One region of the Alteromonas sp. B31-7 genome, then DNA from elsewhere that is predicted to be linked to it. Evidence: predicted binding sites of a transcription regulator. Region 1 holds the regulator's gene; the other holds the start of a gene.
What was found. The regulator ArgR, encoded in region 1, controls arginine synthesis, uptake and breakdown. The targets are predictions, from matches to a motif close to ANTGAATANNTATTCANT.

Region 1 (3,432 bases):
CCCTATTAAAACAATAAAATGAACAATGGGTAACACCAACATATACATTGGCAATTCCCCACTTCTTAACATGTCAGTCATAGCACGTCCTTTTTAAACTTATGTCATTCCAATCAGTTAAGTAAGAGTACCTCCTTCCCCCCCAAAAAAAAGACCAAACACTAATAAAGGACAATACAGGAAAGCTGATAGCTGGATACGTAAGGTCGTAACAGACTGTCTTTTTTCTAAAATAACTTCAGTGACTGATTTATTGAGGTGTTTTGAATTGGAACGACTTTGATAAGTAGGCTTTAACTTTTCCAAGAGCCCGCGCAGGGATGCGGTGGCGAAGCCGACATGGATGTAACAAAAAAGGCTGGATACGTAAGGTCGTAACAGTCTTTCTACTCTCTAGAGTAATGAGGTCCGATAAGATCGCATGTTGGTGTAAAGACTGGGAAGGTAATTAAAATGTAGGCTCTCCACCGCATGGATGCGGTGGCGAAGCCTACAGGGACGTATTCACGGCGGGCCTACGTTTTGATTGCCTTTTCAGGCTAACCCGCCAAGGGCACTATTAGCCGTTTACGAAGTCAACGCCTAGCTTGATGTCGCCACGTAGGCCTTCAAGCATGTCGCTTTTCGCTTTTTCTTCAAACGCGCTTAGCTCGCCGTAAGGCAAGATTTCTTCAACACCGTTTGCGCCTAAGCGAACTGGGTGTGCAAAGAATGCTGCGTCGTCGCTGTCGTCAGTTTGTACATAAGTGTACTCAACTACATTCTCGCCCTGCATTGCAGATACAAGAGACAAACAGAAACGTGCCGCTGCTTGACCCATAGATAGGGTTGCAGAGCCGCCGCCCGCTTTCGCTTCAACCACTTCAGTACCCGCGTTTTGGATACGCGTTGTTAGGCTAGACACTTCTTCGTCTGTGAACTCAACGCCTTCAACTTGTGAAAGAAGCGGAAGGATTGTAGTCCCAGAGTGACCACCGATTACCGGTACGTGCACAGAAGATACGTCTACACCTTTAAGCTCAGCAACAAAGGTTTCAGCGCGGATAACATCAAGCGTTGTTACACCAAAAAGTTTGTTTTTGTTGTAAACGCCTTTTGCTTTTAGCGTTTCAGCAGCAATAGCAACAGTTGTGTTAACAGGGTTAGTGATGATGCCAACACACGCATCAGGGCAGTTATCAGCGACACCTTCAATAAGGTTTTTAACAATGCCGGCGTTGATGTTGAACAGATCTGAACGATCCATACCTGGCTTACGAGGCATACCTGCTGGAATAAGAACAACGTCTGCTCCAGTTAGTGCACCAGCTAGGTCATCTTTACCGTGACCGGTTACTTTTACCGCAGTGGGGATGTGGCTCAAATCAACGGCTACACCAGGAACAACTGGCGCTACGTCGTAAAGCGCTAAATCTGAACCTGCTGGCAATTGCGTTTTTAACAACAAAGACAGCGCCTGACCAATACCACCGGCAGCACCTAACACGGCTACTTTCATACCATTTCTCCTATGGGATTACTTCACGTATTTAAACGGAACGTCACACTAATGCAACGCGGGGGAAAACTCAATCATCGGATCGTCTTATTACTGAGTTTTAAGACGATTTCACACCGATATTCATTATCATGCATGGTTATGCAAACAAATTGCGTAAAGTGTACCTGTGGGGCACAATATATGCTAATAAAAATTAGATTTAAAATTATCCTAACGACGCAAAAAGGACATTATGGCTAACGTAAAGCAAGAACAATTAATAAAAGCCTTCAAAGAGATTTTAAAAGCGGAAAGTTACGGTTCGCAAGGCGACATTGTTGAAGCACTAAAAGCACAAGGCTTCGATAATATAAGCCAATCTAAAATATCTCGTATGCTCAGTAAGTTTGGCGCTGTTCGTACCCGAAATGCGCGCGGCGACATGGTGTATTGTTTGCCCCCAGAGTTAGGCATGCCAACGGCAAAAAGCCCGCTTAAACAGTTGGTATTAGATATTGTGCACAATAATGTGATGGTCATTATTCGAACCAGTCCAGGAGCTGCACAACTTATTGCTCGTTTACTAGATTCACTCAGTAAAAAAGATGGGGTACTAGGCACCATAGCCGGTGACGACACTATTTTTATTGCACCCGCAGATGTCACTCAAATAGAAGAACTAAGACAACGTGTTGAAGATTTATTTGAAAATGTATAATGCGTTTAAATTTAATTTGAACGGAATGTATAAATTAAATTTAAATCAAAAAAAGCCGCTAATAAATATTAGCGGCAAAGGAACTTGTACCAGGGAGATACAAATTTTCTAACACACGACTAAAATGTAACATAGCCATCTACAAGTTTTCTGCAAACGCGCGTAAAGTTCACGCAAAGAGATTTTCCCATCAAGAAAACACTTCATACTCCTCGAAATAGTAAGCATGCACTTACCTTTCAGATCAACTAAGTCAAAGAGTTTGACGAGCACAAAATATACTACTGTTCCCGTAAACTTTGTAAGAATTTAGAAAATATGGAAAGTAATGTGTAATAAACATTAGTGACCAATTGCCAAACACCTCGACCAAGTGCTTAATTCTCTCGACAAATCACATCTGTCGAAAAATAAAACTAATAAGAGCAACGCTAATTTAATTGGCAGCAAGTTGTTCAAAAGGGGAATTAAAATGTTCGATATTAAAAAGCTTAGTTTAGGCGTCAGAAAAGGTCTATTAATTGCGGGTTCTGCAAGTCTGCTTACTATGCCGCAGGTTAGCGCGCAGACAATTGAAGACAACGAAGAAACCGAGCCAACAGAAAGAATTCAGGTAACGGGTTCACGTATTAAGCGAGTAGATTTAGAAGCGGTTTCACCGGTAACTGTTATCACCGCCGAGTCTATCGAGCTATCAGGTGATACTACGGTTGCAGACGTTTTAAGAAATAGCTCCATAAACACCTTTGGCTCTTTTAGAGGTCAGTCGGGTTATGGCAGCGGTGCATCAGCATCCAGCGAAGTAAACTTACGTGGTCTAGGGGCTGGCGCCACCTTAGTATTGATGGATGGGCGACGTTTACCGGGCCTAGGATACGACGGTGGTTCCTCATCGGACATGTCGATGATTCCTATGAGCATCGTAGAGCGCATTGAAATTCTACGGGACGGTGCATCAGCAATTTACGGGTCTGACGCGGTTGCAGGTGTAATCAACATCATTACCAAAAGTGAATTTGATGGTGTTGAACTTGGCTATACCTTCGAAGATCCGGGTGTAGATGGCGGTAACAGTAACCAATTTAACATGGCTGCAGGTGTCACTAACGATAAAGGCAGCATCGTATTTATTGCAGAACACGCGAATACCCAAGAAGTGACCGATGTGGCAGTAAATGGTGAGTACGCTGGTACTAGCTATTCAACGTTTAGCCCCGTAGCCAACTTTTTAGCG
Region 2 (3,432 bases), 350 kb from region 1:
CTCATAATCCCAGATGCCAATTTCAGAGGCGAGGGTAATAAAGCCATTTTTAGTGATAACGTAGCGCGCAGGACGTAAACCGTTTCGGTCGAGGTTACAAGCTACATGGCGGCCGTTAGTTAAAACGATACCGGCAGGGCCATCCCAGGGTTCCATGTGCATAGAGTTAAACTCATAAAATGCACGTAGGTCGTCGTCCATGGTTTTGTTGTTTTGATACGCTGGTGGCACCAATAAGCGCATGGCACGGAATAAGTCCATACCGCCCGCAAGGAACAATTCCAACATGTTATCTAATGAAGACGAGTCAGAGCCTTCTGTATTAACGAAGGGAGCTGCGTCTTTAAGGTCAGGAATAAGCGGCGTTGAAAACTTAGCGGCACGGGCCATTGCCCAATCTCGGTTACCCTTAATGGTGTTTATCTCACCATTGTGAGCAAGAAAACGGAAGGGTTGCGCGAGTGGCCAACGGGGCAGTGTATTCGTTGAGAAACGTTGGTGGAAAACACATATCGCGCTTTTCATACGTTCATCAGCTAAGTCGTGATAAAAGGCGGGTAAGTCTTTCGGCATTACCAAGCCTTTATAAATAGTCACTAACCCTGATAAACAGGCAACGTAAAAGTCGGGGTCAGTTTCTAGGCGTTTCTCAACACGGCGACGCACCATATATAGGCGGCGCTCTAAATCACGCTTGCGCCAACCCGCAGGGGCATTCACAAACACTTGTTCAATTTGAGGAACACCGGTCGCGGCCAATTCACCCAGAACAGAATGATCAACAGGCACTTCGCGCCAGCCGACTACACTCAGGGTTTCTTTTTCTAGTTCTTCATTTAGTACTTCGCGTGATGTTTGCGCGAGTACTGGGTCCTGACTTAAGAAAATCATGCCCACGCCGTACTTTTTGCTGAGTTTCCAGCCATTTTCGTCGGCGATTGCATGGAAGAACGCATCCGGTTTTTGTAGCAACAAGCCACAGCCATCACCGGTTTTTCCATCGGCGGCAATACCGCCTCTGTGCTGCATACGGTCTAAGCCGTGGATAGCAGTGGTAACCAATTCGTGACTGGCTTCTCCATGAGTATGGGCGATTAAGCCGAACCCACAGTTATCCCGGGAATCGTTGGGATTATATAAACTCATCTCTTAACTCCTTCAACCTTTGACTGGGTAAGGTATGCGTTGCGTGTAGATGCGCCTAGGTTTTGCGTATCACAACATTGTTCAGACGTCTTTTAGCAGCCGGCAGTATTACCCGCTTAACGCGCCTTTCTTGTCGTTATTTATTATTAGAGGATTCCAGTCGAATTCCGCATTTTTATGCATTATTGCTGTGCGGGCCGTACAAAATACCCACATTGAAAACTAAAATCAAACGTAAAAATGAATGTCCTTTTAAAGATTTGATATAAATAATTATAAAATTAACTAATACAGTAACTTATAAACATTAAATTCGATTTGTAATAAAAATGTTATCAGTAACAATCGTAGATAAAAATTTGTTATCGTAATGATAATTACTCGCATTTGGCTGGGTGTGATGAATAAAAATTCATTTAATTTCGAGTTTTATGTATCTCAAGGCGGTGGTCATGTATTTTTATTTAGAAACGTAAACTTTGAACTTCACCCTTTGACTGCTATATTGATTGAAAATTATACAGTGGTAAAGCGCTTAATGGAATGAGTAAAAGTTTTATCTGAACATCCATGTTGTCGGTGCAAAAACGTTTAAAGGAAAAAACATGCCGACGCTACAACATAATGCCTCTGCTGATAACCTTGTTATTAGTAAACATCGCCTTTCAGGGAGTGATGTTTCTTTCACGCCTTCATCTAACACGTCTGGCCCTTTCAAAGACAGTTTTCCCGATACCATCGTTATCCATTTTACCGCCGGGAGTAGTTTGTCATCGTCAGTAAATGTGATGACAAACCCAAATAACAAAGTGTCGGCGCATTTAGCGGTAGGGCGGCAAGGTGAAATTGTCCAAATGCTGCCGTTTAATAAAATTGGCTGGCATGCGGGGAAAAGCAGTTGGCAAGGACGCACAAGCCTAAACCAGTACTCTTTAGGCATTGAATTAGATAATGCAGGTGAGCTTACTCCAAATGGCGAAGGCTTTTATACCAGCTGGTTCGGTGGTGTTTATGAAAGCAGTGATGTGTTCAAAGGCACACATCGAAATCAAACTGCCCCTCGATATTGGCACCGATATACCGAGGCGCAAATTATGCGTACGTTTTCTTTGTGCCAATTATTATGTCGCCAATACGGCATCACCTGCATTGTAGGGCATGAAGAGATAGCGCCTGATAGAAAGGTCGATCCTGGCCCCGCTTTTCCATTAGATAAACTGCGTTCTCGCATGTTGGGAGATGCCGAGCCCTCACACGTTGACGTGACAGAATCAAATACTCAGATAAACACCTTCGACGTACCGCAACCGGCAGTGGTTAGGGCCAGTAAGTTAAATGTAAGAAGCGGGCCTGGTACACACTATGAAAAGCAAGGGCTACCTTTACTAGCCGGTGACAAGGTTGAAATTATTGAGGTTAAAAAGGGATGGGCGAAGGTTGAACGCACCACTACCGGTTGGGTAAGTGAGCAATATTTGGCCACGGTTAAAGCGGAATAAATAAGCCTAACGCGGCTATACGTTCCCGAAATAGAGAAACCCTGATAGGATAGGGCGAATATAATCCTAACAATAGACGTTCATGCATTCAGACTCACCCAATGATTCCTGGGCTATTAGGTTTGCTCAGTTTGTACAACGGTTTGGCACGCTTAAACTCAGCATCCTTTTCGTTGTTTTATCTTTAGTCTTTACCCTTGGTGGCTCGTACGTTATTCGTGTCAGTATGGGCAGTGATGTAGAACCCGATGATTTCATTAGCGCGGTTATTCTCACTATGCTTTCTGCACCTTGGGTACTCTATTTCTTCAGTGAGCTTATAAAGCAACTGGAAAACTCCCGCACCAATTTAAAAGAAGTGGTAAGCCAATTAGAGCGTTTACGTGAAGAAGATGTTTTTCTTAACCGTGAGCTGCAAAGCAATATTCGCCAACTCAACCACGAGATAGAGCAACGCAAGCAAGCGCAAGAAGAGCGCGAGTCTGTGTTTAAAGACCTTGAGCGGGAAATTCAGGATAAGTCTGAACAAGAAGCTCAGGCTCGCCGTTTATCTACCTTATTACGTTCTATTATCGATGCGTCACCGGACCTTATCTATTATCGAAATGAAGAGGGGCGATTTGCCGGTTGTAACCGCATAGCGGAATTAATGACAGGCAAAACTGAACAAGAGTTACTTGGACTGACGCCTACAGACGTGTATGAAGAAGAGTTAGCGCGACAAATTGTTGCCAGTGATCATGAGGTACTTGAAACCAATGCCAGTATTACCGAAGAGTTATGGTTA

Region 2: IUA53_RS04365 (N-acetylmuramoyl-L-alanine amidase) is a predicted target of ArgR. The motif match lies at 1,546-1,563, and genes of this name have one in related genera.

Annotation. Positions count from the first base shown of each region.
Region 1 covers NZ_CP065233.1:688,711-692,142, reverse strand. The annotation lists gene IUA53_RS02995 (hypothetical protein) at 1-81, opposite strand, end outside; gene mdh (malate dehydrogenase) at 560-1,498, opposite strand; gene argR (transcriptional regulator ArgR) at 1,734-2,198, shown strand; gene IUA53_RS02980 (TonB-dependent receptor) at 2,671-3,432, shown strand, end outside.
Region 2 covers NZ_CP065233.1:1,034,070-1,037,501, forward strand. The annotation lists gene gltB (glutamate synthase large subunit) at 1-1,146, opposite strand, end outside; gene IUA53_RS04365 (N-acetylmuramoyl-L-alanine amidase) at 1,752-2,645, shown strand; gene arcB (aerobic respiration two-component sensor histidine kinase ArcB) at 2,728-3,432, shown strand, end outside.